Regions from separate parts of the Bacillus hominis genome, predicted to be linked through region 2. Evidence: riboswitches for the same ligand, from Rfam matches in the RefSeq annotation. Region 2 holds a riboswitch; each other region holds the start of a gene.
What was found. A riboswitch is a leader RNA that binds a small molecule or an ion and turns the genes downstream of it on or off. The one in region 2 is predicted to bind S-adenosylmethionine.

Region 1 (4,768 bases), 4.4 Mb from region 2:
GCCTTCGTTACCGAAATTAACGGATGATCTACAAACAGGTGCATCTCTTGCCCAGCTTACGCTTACAGCTTGTTTGCTTGGGCTTTCAGTAGGACAATTATTTGTCGGTTCAATTAGTGATATTTACGGAAGGCGCAAACCTCTTATTATTGCTCTTATTATTTATGTAGCTTCTTCCTTACTTTGTGCTTTTGCGCCATCTATTTGGAGTTTAGTACTTTTACGTTTCTTACAAGGTGCTTCAGGGTCTGCTGGTATCGTTATATCACGTGCAATGGTAAGAGATATGTACTCAGGTTCTGAAATGACGAAGTTTTTCTCGCTGCTCATGTTAGTAAACGGAGCAGCACCTATTTTGGCACCGATTATTGGAGGACAATTGTTACAGTTTACAACATGGCGCGGTGTTTTCATCGTTCTCGGGGCGATTAGTGTATTCATGTTAATATCAGCTACGTTCGTATTACGGGAAACATTGCCTCCGGAAGAAAGAGAAACAGGTGGTTTATCAGGAACGTTGGCGACGTACGGAAAACTTCTGAAAGATCGTTTGTTTATGGGATATGCGTTGTCACAAGGATTAGTAACAGCGGCAATGTTTGCTTATATATCGGGTTCACCATTTGTGTTGCAAAACATATACGGGGCATCACCACAGCAGTTTAGTTTGTTCTTTGCGATTAACGGTATCGGTATTATTATTGCTAGTCAAATTACTGGCCGTTTAGCAGGAAAAGTGAATGAGAAAACATTATTCGTTTCTGGCATTATTATTGCTGCTGTTGGTGGTTTATCGTTACTGCTTACAATCTTATTAGGAATAGGCTTAATTGGTGTTTTATGCTCGTTATTCCTTGTTGTATCAAGTGTTGGGGTTGTATCAACAACTGGCTTCTCGTTAGCGATGAGAAATCAAAAACAAGCAGCAGGAACAGCATCAGCTTTACTCGGTTTATTACAGTTTATTTCAGGAGCACTTGTAGCACCATTAGTAGGTATTGGTGGAAGTAATACAGCATTACCAATGGGGGGTGTTATAGCTCTTTGTGAAATTGGTGCTGTGTTATGTTATTTATTTATGGCAAAAAGAAGTGAAAAGCAGTTTGAACTGCAACAAAACCAGAATTTAGAAGCTTGATAAAAAAGAGCTGATTCAAACATTTCTTTGAATCAGCTCTTTTTTTCATTTCTTTGAAATAACTCATGCAAAAGTTATTTGCATAAAGTGACGATACTGTGACAAAAATGTTGATATGTATATTAAGATATCGTCTTAAGTGTAAAAAGTAGGGTGTTCTCGGTATAATAACAAGTGGAGATAAAAGAAACTATAATTAGTAGTAGCTGTAGATAAAAGGAGAATTCGAGATGAAGAAGGTTTTGGGTATTGCTGTAATGGGAAGTATGATCCTTCTAGCAGGATGTAATGGAAATAAAGATACGAAAGAACCGAAAGAAAAGGTAGAGCAATCCACTGAGCAAACAGAAGAAATGAAAGAATACAGCGCAGTACATGAAAAATATGATACGAAAATAAATAAAGAAATTAATAAGGCGTTACAGTTATTTGAAGTGGCAAAAGAAAAGGGCGGTAAGGAAATAACTAATGCTAAATATAAGGAAGACGTGCAAAATGTAACAACGGGTATGTTAGAAGATATAGATCATATGCGTAAAGAAATTCATGTACCGAAGTCGAAAGAACAAGAACATGAAATGTATGTTGGTTTCTTAAATGAATCGGAACAAGCGATGAAAAAATTACAGAAGTTAGCTAAAGAAGAAGATTCATCGTTGATTCGTGATATAGAAATTAATTTTTCAACAGCATCGACATACTATAAACGTTTTCAGGAAGAAACGAAAAAATAACCTTGCGCATGCAAGGTTATTTTTTCTTCTTACCATCGCCATCTTCATCCTCGCATACTAATACTTTTTGCTCTTCGTGAAATTCGGAAATAGTTTGTCCGGTAATATTATCGAAGGGGGTGTAAAAAGAGGTGATGCTTTTCTTTTTAATGAAGAGTTTATAAAAACCAATGATAACGAGTATGACGATTGTTAATGGTAATCCTATAGTCGCTAGAAGTAAGGGATCCATCGTATAACTCCTTTAATATGATTTCTTTTTAATTATAAGCGAAAAACTGCGATGTAGATAAACGCCCTTATTAAAAACTGATTTTTCTAAATATATCCAATTTGATTGACTTTTCATTTTTTCAGAATTATAATTCGAAATATACAATTTGAACCAAATAATAATATAGCAATTTACTTATCCAGAGAGGTAGAGGGACTGGCCCTATGACACCTCAGCAGCGGGTTCTGCAAGATGAACACCGTGCTAATTCCAGCAAGCAAGTCTTGAAAGATAAGTGATGGGCCTTTGTTTATTAAGCCTTGATCTTATTTTTTAAGATCAAGGCTTTTTGTATTCTAAAAAGAGAAAAGGGAGTAATGGAAAAAAGTACGTTCATAAAACAAAGTAAATTCATGTGTTTAGGGGGTTATTGAAGTGTATGTAATTAAAAAATTATCGGTTATGGTGTTCACACTATGGGTTATTACGACAGTGACATTTCTAATTATGCATATTATTCCGGGAGATCCATTTTCATCAGATGCGAAAATCTTTCCTGAAGAAGTGATCCAAAACATGAGAGCGAAGTATCACCTTGATGAACCGTTATGGAATCAATATGTTGCTTATTTAGATGGCGTAGTGCATTTTGATTTTGGTGAATCTGTTCAATCAACCGGACAAGGTGTATCAGAAATTATAACAACTGGCTTTGGTCCATCGGCAATTATTGGTCTACAAGCACTTGTTATTTCGTTGTTAGTCGGAATTGTAGCAGGTACATTTGCGGCGCTATATCATGGGAAATTGATTGATTATAGTGTGAGCTTGCTTGCGATTCTTGGTATTTCTATTCCTAGTTTTATTTTAGCGCCACTATTTATACAAGTATTCGCCATCAAATTTGAATTACTACCAGTGGCGTCTTGGGGAACATTTGATCATACTGTATTACCTTCCTTCGCATTAGCGTTAGGGCCAATCGCGGTTATTACAAGATTTGTTCGCTCTAATATGATTGAAGTGTTGCAGAGTGATTATATTAAGCTAGCGAGAGCAAAAGGTATACCAATTAAGAAAATCATTATAAGACATGCTCTTCGAAATGCGATTGTTCCGGTACTTACATTTGTTGGCCCATTAATGGCTGGACTTTTAACAGGGACTTTCGTTATTGAAAAAATCTTTTCAATTCCTGGTCTAGGAAAATATTTTGTAGATAGTATTTTTAATCGAGATTATCCGGTGATTATGGGAACGACCATTTTCTATAGTGCGCTATTAATTGTATGTATTTTTATTACAGATATTATTCATCGTATTGTTGATCCGCGCATTCGTTCTATTACGTAAGGAGGGGGATGTTTAAATGGGGGCTTATGAAATTAATGACGAGTTATTAACGAATGAAGAGAAGAAAGAATTAACGATAAATAAAGATCAGCAAACGATTAGCCGAAAGAAAGAAGTATTTCGTAAATTTGTATCAAATCCAATCGCAGTTTTAGGGACAGTAACGTTATTACTAATTATTATTTTCTCTCTTATCGGTGAAAGTTTAACGCCATTCACTGCGAGTGAACAAGTAAAAGAAGCAACAAACTTCCCACCTAGTAGTGAGCATTGGTTCGGAACAGATGATTTAGGGAGAGACATATGGGCGCGTACTTGGGCTGGAGGGAAAATATCACTAACAGTTGGATTAGTAGCGGCTGCCCTTGATATAGGATTAGGTGTACTAATCGGTGGCTTTAGTGGATATGTGAGAGGACGTAATGGCCTTGGAACGTTAATTGACGAGTGGATTATAAGAGGGATTGAAGTACTATACGGTATCCCATATTTGTTAATTGTTATTTTACTATTAATCGTTATGAAACCAGGACTTTTTACAATTATAATCGCCCTTGCATTAACGGGATGGATTGGCATGGCGCGTCTCATTAGAGCACAAGTCTTATCTTTGAAACAAAGAGAATTTGTTATCGCAGCAGAACGGTTAGGTACATCGCATATGAAGATTATATATGGACATATCATTCCGAACTTAACAGGTATTATTATCGTAAATTTATCATTTACAATTCCAGCAGCTATTTTCTCGGAATCATTTTTAAGCTTTATCGGACTTGGGGTACAATCACCAGCAGCGAGTTGGGGGACGATGACGAACGATGCACTAGGAACATTATTGAGCGGAGAGTGGTGGCAACTATTCTTCCCAGCAATCATGATTGCACTCATTATGTTCGCATTTAATGCAATTGGTGATGGTTTGCAAGATGCAATTGATCCGAAGATTGTAAAACGAAATCGAAAGGAGAAAAAACATGGGACAGCTCTTATCTTTAGAAAACGTAACGTTAGCCGTTGAAAAAGAGAATAGTAAGCAAGCAATTGTGAAGCATGTTTCCTTTTCTATTAACGAAGGTGAAATAGTTGCACTTGTAGGAGAAAGTGGTTCGGGAAAAAGTGTTACAGCGCAATCTATTATCGGCTTAAACCAAGAATCAATTCATATCGATGCTGGAAATGTATCTTTCGAATCGAAGGAGTTAACTAATTTACAAGAATCCGAGTGGAATCAAGCTCGCGGGAAAGATATTTCCTTTATCTTTCAAGATCCGCTTTCATCTTTAAATCCAACGATGAAGGTAGGTAGACAAATTACAGAAGTGATTT
Region 2 (4,768 bases):
GGTTGCATGCTGATTGAGCCGGTTCCGCTTTTCATTGTCCAGCTCCACCTCCTAGCTCTTCATGTCTAAGAACCTTCCGCACGAGAAGACAAAAAGCGTCTTCTGTGCGAAAGAACCTTAGCCAACAGGGCTAAACAGTCGGTTCCGCTTTTCTTTTGCAAAAATAAACAGGAAACAACATGAAAATAACGAATATACTATATACTAAGTTAAAGGTTGTATAGTATATGGTGATCGGGTGATGACATATGATTTATGTGGAAAAAGTCATTATTGTAGAAGGTAAATCGGACAGAAGAAAGATTGAATCTATTATTCGTGAACCAGTGGAAATTGTTTGTACAAATGGTACAATTGGTTTGTCGAAAATGGATGAGCTCATTGATCAGTTTTTTGATAAGGATGTATATGTGCTAGTGGATGCTGATGATGCAGGGGAAAAGTTAAGGAAACAATTTCGAAAAGAATTTCCGCAAGCAGAGCATATTTATATTGATCGCTCGTATCGCGAGGTGGCGACTGCGCCTTCTTCACATTTAGCAAATGTATTATGGGGAGCTGACATTGACGTTTATACAGAATATTTACGGTAAGGAATGATAGAAGTGATTGATTGGACAGGTGCCGAAGCTGCAGCCCTAATAGAAAATGAAGAAAAAACAGTGCTATATGTATATACACCAATGTGTGGAACATGCCAATTAGCAAAGAAGATGTTAACGGTCGTCGAGATGACGATTGAAGATTTGGAAATTGGAATGTTAGATTTAAATTATGCCCCGCATTTAGCGAAAGAGTATGGAATAGAAAGCGTACCGTGTTTACTTATTTTTGAAAATGGGACACTGATGAAGAAAATATATGCATTTCATTCGGTTGAATATTTATATACGGAATTAAAGTAGGCGGCAAAGTTTTTGCCGCCTCGACATATTTCCCAAGAAATATGTCGACATGCGGGATGGGTACAGTATTTGTCGAGCGAAAGTAACAGGATTGCTCTTTAGTAAGAGGGAATGGTATGTAATAGAAAGTGATATGAAGGATGTGATTTAGGGTGGAATTATATTCTTTGCTACAATCATTTGTAAATTACGCTAATGGTCAATATCATTTAGAACCGCTTTTAAGGCAAGGAGAAAGAACTGTTAATTTTCGTTTTGGAGATGAATGCTGTTCATTACAAATTTCAAGGGATTATATTGAACTTTTGAAAGAGGAAAGAGGAACAGAACAAATCGTTTGTTTATGGGAAGAGGATGTAGAACGTTTGGTGAATGGAAATGTAAGGTTGCAGACGTTAATGAGCGATGGGCGTGTGCAATATTCGGGAACGTATCGAACGATGTTGTTAATTGAATCAATGTTTCATATATGTAAGCCGATGTCAGTGGGCGCTTAAAAGTCTGAAGTTTCTTTTTTTGCGAAAATTTCTGTTGACATGGTGTGTGGATATTGATACAATTCAATTCATAAAATATAGACAATTTAATAAATTTTAAATCAGACGAAAATTTAATCTGATTTCTCTTATCAAGAGAGGTGGAGGGACTGTGCCCTGTGAAGCCCGGCAACCGTCAACTTATGTTGAAATGGTGCCAATTCCTGCAAAGCAAATGCTTTGAGAGATGAGAGAGAGGGATAATGTTGTTATATACGCATATAAACCTTTCTGCTTCTCTAAAAGCGGAAAGGTTTTTTTGTTGTTTGAATGTGGAGGACATTCAAATAATAAGAGGAGCTATACGGATGGACTACACGCATCAAAAATAAAAAAATTGCGGAGTCTATCCAAACAAAAAAGGGGTGAACATCATGATTTTATTAGAAAATGTAAAGAAAATATATAAGGCAAAAAGCGGTGATGTCACTGCTGTAGATAACGCCAACTTACAAATAGAGAAAGGCGAAATATTTGGTGTTATCGGATATAGTGGCGCTGGGAAAAGTTCTTTAATTAGATTGTTTAATCAGTTAGAGAAACCAACGTCTGGTCAAATTACAATCGCAAATCGTGTAATTTCAGCAATTACAGGAAGTGAACTTCGTAAGGCAAGACAAGAAATCGGAATGATTTTTCAGCACTTCAACTTACTTTGGTCACGAACTGTACGCGAAAATATCGAATTCCCACTTGAAATTGCGGGTGTGGATAAGGCGAAGAGAAGAAAACGTGTTGATGAGTTAATTCATCTCGTTGGATTAGAAGGAAGAGGAGACGCATATCCATCTCAGTTAAGTGGTGGACAAAAGCAGCGCGTTGGGATTGCAAGAGCGTTAGCAAATAATCCACAAGTACTTTTATGTGATGAAGCAACGTCAGCTCTTGATCCAGAAACGACGGATCAAATTTTAGATTTACTACTCGATATTAATAAGCGTCTCGGTTTAACAATTGTATTGATTACACATGAGATGCACGTAATTCGAAAGATTTGTAATCGTGTTGCGGTAATGGAGAAAGGGAAAATCGTAGAAACAGGTCCAGTACTTGACGTATTCCGTAACCCGCAGCAGGACATTACAAAACGCTTCGTACAGCAATTAACGGATTCTGAAGATACAAATGAAACAATTGAAAGTTTAATTGAAAAATATCCAGATGGAAAAGTAATTCGCTTGCAGTTTGTCGGTGAGGCTGTAGAAAGACCAGTACTTCAAAGGTTAATGCAGCGCGGTGATATAGAAGTTAGCATTTTGCAAGGAAATATCGCACAAACAAATAACGGTTCTTACGGTAGTTTAGTCGTTCATTTAAATGGCGAAGAAACAGCGATCCAGCAAGCAATAGAAGGAATTCATCAAGATCAAGTAGAGCTGGAGGTGATTGCACATGGATAAGTTAATCGCAAATGTTGATTGGAATCAAATGCTAGAAGCGACTGGTGAAACGTTATATATGACGGCAATCGCAGCGCTTGCCACATTTGTTTTAGGACTTATTTTAGGACTATTACTCTTTATGACAGCGAAAGATAATTTATGGGAAAACAAAGCAATTAATACGGTGATTGGAGCGTTCGTAAACATTTTCCGTTCTATACCGTTCATCATTTTAATTATTTTATTAATTCCATTCACAAAGATTATTCTTGGAACAATTCTTGGAGCGAGTGCGGCATTGCCAGCTTTAATTATCGGAGCGGCACCATTTTATGCAAGAATGGTTGAAATCGCACTTCGTGAAATTGATAAAGGTGTAATTGAAGCTTCAAAAGCAATGGGAGCAAAAACAAGCACAATTATTTTGAAAGTGTTAATTCCAGAATCGTTACCAGCGTTAGTATCTGGTATTACGGTCACGACAATTGCTTTAGTAGGCTATACAGCAATGGCAGGAGTTGTTGGTGCTGGCGGTCTTGGAACACTTGCTTATTTAGAAGGATTCCAGCGAGGAAATAATGATGTAACAATCGTTGCGACAATTTGTGTATTACTAGTTGTATTTTTAATTCAGTGGATTGGTGATAGTTTAACGACTCGAATAGATAAAAGATAATGAAAAACGGGAGGGTATTTCAAATGAAAAAATTATTACTTACAGCACTTATTTCAACTTCAATTTTTGGGTTAGCTGCTTGTGGCGCGAAAGATAAAGAGGAAAATAAACTTGTTGTTGGTGCTTCTAACGTACCGCACGCTGAAATTTTAGAAAAGGCAAAACCGTTACTTGAGAAAAAAGGAATTGAATTAGAAGTGAAAAAATTCCAAGATTACGTGTTGCCAAATAAAGCGTTAGCGGATAAGGAATTAGATGCAAACTACTTCCAGCACATTCCGTATTTAGAAAAAGAAATTAAAGATAAAAAATATGATTTTGAAGTAGCAGGAAAAATTCATTTAGAACCAATTGGTGTGTATTCTCAAAAATATAAGAGCTTAAAAGAGCTTCCAGACGGGGCTACAATTATTATGAGTAATTCTGTTGCTGACCATGGACGTGGTTTAGCAATTTTACAAAAAGAAGGTATTTTAAAAATTAAAGATGGAGTAGATCCAGTTAAAGCGACTCCGAAAGATATTGCGGATAATCCGAAAAATCTAAAGTTCAAAACGGATATCGAACCTGGTTTATTGCCACAAGTGTATAACAATAAAGAAGGCGACGCTGTTCTAATTAACTCTAACTATGCAATTGATGCGAAATTAAACCCAGAAAAAGATGCAATTGCAATTGAAGGTAGTGATTCTCCGTACGCAAACGTAGTAGCTGTTCGTAAAGGTGATAAAGATAAAAAAGAGATTAAAGCTCTTGTAGAAGTGTTGCATTCTAAAGAAATTGAAGACTTTATTACTAAAGAATATAAAGGGGCAGTTGTTCCTGTAAAAGAATAATCGTTTGAAGAAGGGCTGGTGTATGCCGGCTCTTTTTCATAGCTACATAACTATAGGGGAGAAGGGGACATTATATGAAAAAGATTATACTATCAGTTGTTACAGCGCTGTCTGTATTTACATTAGCTGCTTGCGGGGGGAAAGAGGAGAATAAGCTTGTTGTTGGAGCTTCTAACGTGCCGCATGCTGTTATTTTAGAGAAAGCACAGCCGATATTAGAGAAAAAGGGTATTAAATTAGAGATTAAAAAGTTCCAAGATTATGTGTTGCCGAATAAAGCGTTAGCGGATAAAGAAATTGATGCGAACTACTTCCAGCACATTCCGTATTTAGATAAAGAAATTCAAGAAAAAGGATATAAAATTGTAAACGCAGGAAAAATTCATTTAGAGCCAATGGGCATTTATTCTAAGAAATATAAAAGCTTAAAAGA
Region 3 (4,768 bases), 190 kb from region 2:
AATTCAATCGTATTATTTACTAGCCATTCTATTACTAGGCTGGATGTTAACACCATTTTCAGCGCATTTTTTAGGTGCGGGAATTGGACTTATTGTAAGTATGTATTGTGTTTGGATTTTAGGAAGGCGTATCGAAAAGCTTGGAGATAGTATCGTAAAGAAGACGAAAGCACCGACGCTTGGTATGTTTAATCGCTTTGCAGCTGCGATTTTGGGTGCTATTATTATGTACGAAATTGAGCATCATATGGTAATGTGGGCATTTGCAGTAGGGATTATGGGTGGTTATTTCTTAATCGTTATTAATTTAGGTTACTATAGTATGAAAGATGAGAAGGAATTAACGAAGAGCTAAAAAGATAAAAAGCTTCTTTTTAGATGGAATAGAGGATCCGGCGGTGGATAGAAGCGGTCAGGGCTTATTTTAGCCCCATGCGGTGTGAGACCAAAAGGATGTAGTGAGTGGGAAAATAGTTTATATGTTCGAAGCCATGATTTGTATGTATGAAAATCTAAGTATATAAATTGGGTTTTGTAGATGGGATGATCTAGCGTTGGATGAAAGCAGTCAGAGCCTTTTTAATCCTATGCTTGTATGAAAAATATAAAGAAAGAAGCTTACGTGCAAACGTAAGCTTCTTTTTTATGTAAGTGTGTGTAACCGTTAAGCCGCATTGGGTTTTGTCGGTGAGTACGCAAAACTTTACGGTTACACGACACTTATTCATATGAGTAAAGGGTTATTTCAACAGAAAGTTTTATAATTAAGCGATTGGACCGCCTAAGTTAATAATATTTTCAGAAACGCTATCGAATTTTTTGAAGTTTTCTTTAAATTCGTTTGCAAGCTCAATTGCTTTCGCTTTGTAAGCATCTTTATCAGCCCAAGTTTGTTCAGGCATTAATACTTCGTCAGGTACACCTGGTACGTGAAGTGGAACTTCAAGACCGAAGATGTCGTGTTTTGCAGTTTCAGCTTTTGCAAGTTCACCGCTTAGTGCTGCTTGAATCATTGCACGAGTGTAACCTAAGTTCATACGCTTACCAACACCGTATTCGCCACCAGTCCAGCCAGTGTTTACTAAGAATACTTTTGCATCATGTTTCTCGATTTTTTCACCAAGCATTTCAGCATAGCGAGATGCATCAAGCGGTAAGAATGGTGAACCGAAGCAAGTAGAGAATGTAGCTTGCGGAGATGTAACACCGCGCTCTGTTCCGGCTAGTTTACTAGTGTAACCGCTTAAGAAGTGGTACATAGCTTGCTCTTTTGATAACTTGCTGATTGGAGGCAATACGCCAGATGCATCAGCAGTTAAGAAAATAATTGTATTTGGATGTCCTGCAACACTTGGCAGTACGATATTGTCAATCGCATGCATAGGGTATGCAGCACGTGTATTTTCTGTTAAAGTAGTATCGTTATAGTCAGCGATGCGTGTTTGACCATCAATGACAACGTTTTCTAAAACGGATCCAAATTTGATTGCATCGAAGATTTGTGGTTCTTTCTCATGAGAAAGGTTTACACATTTTGCATAGCAACCGCCTTCAATATTGAATACACCGTTATCAGACCAACCGTGCTCATCGTCACCGATTAATTTACGGTTTGGATCAGCAGATAATGTTGTTTTGCCTGTTCCAGATAAACCGAAGAATAGTGCTACGTCGCCTTCTTCGCCTACATTTGAAGAGCAGTGCATAGAAAGAATGTCTTGTTCAGGTAGTAAGAAGTTCATAATAGAGAAGATTGATTTTTTCATTTCTCCAGCGTATTCTGTACCACCGATTAGTACGATACGTTGTTCGAATGAAACCATAATGAATGCTTCAGAATTTGTACCGTCAATTGCTGGATCTGCTTTGAAGTTTGGTGCAGAAACAATTGTGAACTCTGATTCGTGAGTTGTTAATTCTTCTTCATTTGGACGAATAAATAATTGATGTACGAACAAATTATGCCATGCATATTCGTTAACAACTTGAATTGGTAGGCGATAGTTGCGATCAGCGCCAGCAAATCCTTTGAAGACGAATAACTCTTCTTTTTCTTTTAAGTATTCTAAAACTTTTGTATATAATTTATTAAAATGTTCTTCAGAGATCGGTTGGTTCACGGCTCCCCAAGCAATTTTGTCAGCAACCGATGCTTCCTTCACAATAAATTTATCTTTAGGAGAACGTCCTGTGTATTTTCCTGTTGAAGCAGAAACGGCACCAGTAGAAGTTAATTTCCCTTCGTTTCGCATTAATACTTTTTCCACTAATTGCGGAACACTTAATTGAATCTGTGCATTGCTTCCGTTCAATAATTCATGTAAACCAATTTGGACATTCACAGTACTCATATTTATATACCATCCTTTTCATTTAATGAAATATTCCTCGTAATCCCCATCAAGAGTATAACACAATTATATAAATAATGTATACTATTTATTTATTTTTGTTTGTGTGAATGTATTATTTCCTTATTAATATTTCATTCTATACGTATTGAGAAAAACTTTTAGGAAAATGTGAATATTAATTGACAAATGAATATCATTTCTTTAGTATAGGTTGGGACGGATACTCTCTTATCCCGAGCTGGCGGAGGGACAGGCCCGATGAAGCCCAGCAACCTCACTTGTAGTGGTAAATACAGGTGAATAGGTGCTAAAACCTGTGCGAGGCTAATGGTCTCGAACGATAAGAGCAAAGGGCAAAAAGCAGTATGCAAGTAGCAAATTAAACCTTTCCTCTATGTTAAGTGGGAAAGGTTTTTCTGTATGCTTGTGTGGGAGAATAAATGTATGTCGCAGTTTGTGGCAAATTAAGGATGAGTTCCGTACAATATATACAATTACTGTAGGGAGGTTTACCACATGACAAAAAAACGTCATCTGTTCACATCTGAGTCTGTAACTGAAGGACATCCAGATAAAATTTGTGACCAAATTTCTGATTCAATTTTAGATGCGATCTTATCAAAGGACGCAAATGCACGTGTGGCTTGTGAAACAACTGTAACAACTGGTTTAGTATTGGTAGCGGGGGAAATTACGACTTCTACTTATGTAGATATTCCGAAAATCGTTCGTGAAACAATTCAAGGCATTGGTTACACACGCGCAAAATACGGATTCGATGCAGAAACTTGTGCAGTTTTAACATCTATCGATGAGCAATCTGCTGACATCGCTATGGGTGTTGACCAAGCGCTAGAAGCACGCGAAGGTCTAATGACTGACGCTGAGATTGAGGCAATTGGTGCAGGAGACCAAGGTTTAATGTTTGGTTTCGCATGTAATGAAACACAAGAATTAATGCCACTTCCAATCTCGCTTGCTCACAAATTAGCTCGCCGTTTAACTGAAGTACGTAAAGATGACACATTATCATACTTACGTCCGGATGGAAAAACGCAAGTTACAGTTGAGTATGATGAAAATGGTAAACCTGTACGTGTGGATACAATTGTAATTTCTACACAGCATCATCCAGATGTTACATGGGAAGAAATCGATCGCGATTTAAAAGAGCATGTAATTAAAGCTGTAGTTCCAGCAGAATTAATGGATGGAGAAACGAAATTCTTCATTAACCCAACTGGCCGCTTCGTAATTGGTGGACCACAAGGTGATGCTGGTTTAACAGGACGTAAAATCATCGTTGATACTTACGGTGGATACGCTCGCCATGGCGGTGGTGCATTCTCTGGTAAAGATGCAACGAAAGTTGACCGTTCTGCAGCATATGCAGCTCGTTATGTTGCGAAAAACATCGTAGCAGCTGGTCTTGCTGACAAAGCAGAAGTACAACTTGCATACGCAATCGGCGTAGCACAACCAGTATCAATTTCAGTTGATACATTTGGCACTGGTAAAGTATCTGAAGACGTACTAGTAGAACTAGTTCGTAACAACTTCGATCTTCGCCCAGCTGGTATTATTAAAATGCTAGACTTACGTCGCCCAATTTACAAACAAACAGCAGCTTACGGCCACTTCGGACGTACTGATGTAGATCTTTCATGGGAACGTACAGACAAAGCTGTAGCTTTAAAAGAGCAAGCTGGTCTATAATATATGAAAAAAAGCTTTGCGCGGTGAGCGCAAAGCTTTTTTTATTTTATTTTACTTATTATTTGAATACATGAATTACAATGCACTTCTCCTTCTAGCTCAATATACTTTTTCATATTAGTCATGCCGCTTGCCGGAAATGGCATATGAATCCACGATTTTTCATATGTTTGTATTTCCTTTTCACATGATTTACAAAGGATTGGTTTCTTACGGAACATAGAAAATCATCCTTTCAGTTGGCGCGCTTTTCCTGCGCAAAAAGCACTGCTCAGTAAAAATAGCGTCGCGAATATAATACTTACTAATGTAGCGTATGGAATTGCTCCTTTTAGAGAAAATCCCACGGTGATTGAAGCTATAAATAAGAGGATGAATGTCGTTGTTAATTTTTTATAAAGTTCCATAATATGTAGACCTCCGATTTATTTTGTAGTGTAAATTTAAAAATTAAATGTATTATGTAGAAAATATAAGGTGAGTTAAAGAGTAGCTAATGATGTGGAGTCTAAGAGTATAAAAAATACACTCTTTTATTTTCCTTTTTGTGGGTGTTCATACTTATATTGTATCATGCTTCATCGTTGGCTTCATACATAATTGTGTAAAGATATGTATGATAAAATAGAGAAAAGTCTTCAAGAAAGGAAAGATGAAAATGAGTGTAACTGAACATAAAAAACAAGCACCAAAAGAAG

Region 1: linked by a shared signal. The riboswitch ahead of QUF93_RS03445 (ABC transporter permease) and the one ahead of QUF93_RS26335 (methionine ABC transporter ATP-binding protein) in region 2 are both predicted to bind S-adenosylmethionine.
Region 3: linked by a shared signal. The riboswitch ahead of metK (methionine adenosyltransferase) and the one ahead of QUF93_RS26335 (methionine ABC transporter ATP-binding protein) in region 2 are both predicted to bind S-adenosylmethionine.

What each region holds. Positions count from the first base shown of each region.
Region 1 is NZ_JAUCFS010000005.1:179,797-184,564, forward strand. It holds gene QUF93_RS03430 (multidrug effflux MFS transporter) at 1-1,138, shown strand, start outside; gene QUF93_RS03435 (hypothetical protein) at 1,369-1,872, shown strand; gene QUF93_RS03440 (DUF3951 domain-containing protein) at 1,889-2,104, opposite strand; SAM riboswitch class I at 2,279-2,384, shown strand; gene QUF93_RS03445 (ABC transporter permease) at 2,522-3,439, shown strand; gene QUF93_RS03450 (ABC transporter permease) at 3,456-4,460, shown strand; gene QUF93_RS03455 (ABC transporter ATP-binding protein) at 4,417-4,768, shown strand, end outside.
Region 2 is NZ_JAUCFS010000005.1:4,547,478-4,552,245, reverse strand. It holds gene QUF93_RS26350 (toprim domain-containing protein) at 249-593, shown strand; gene QUF93_RS26345 (thioredoxin family protein) at 597-905, shown strand; gene QUF93_RS26340 (hypothetical protein) at 1,058-1,402, shown strand; SAM riboswitch class I at 1,528-1,635, shown strand; gene QUF93_RS26335 (methionine ABC transporter ATP-binding protein) at 1,816-2,841, shown strand; gene QUF93_RS26330 (methionine ABC transporter permease) at 2,834-3,499, shown strand; gene metQ (methionine ABC transporter substrate-binding lipoprotein MetQ) at 3,523-4,335, shown strand; gene metQ (methionine ABC transporter substrate-binding lipoprotein MetQ) at 4,410-4,768, shown strand, end outside.
Region 3 is NZ_JAUCFS010000005.1:4,358,018-4,362,785, reverse strand. It holds gene QUF93_RS25220 (ATP synthase subunit I) at 1-355, shown strand, start outside; gene pckA (phosphoenolpyruvate carboxykinase (ATP)) at 765-2,351, opposite strand; SAM riboswitch class I at 2,580-2,701, shown strand; gene metK (methionine adenosyltransferase) at 2,871-4,070, shown strand; gene QUF93_RS25205 (hypothetical protein) at 4,112-4,291, opposite strand; gene QUF93_RS25200 (hypothetical protein) at 4,298-4,477, opposite strand; gene QUF93_RS25195 (MogA/MoaB family molybdenum cofactor biosynthesis protein) at 4,729-4,768, shown strand, end outside.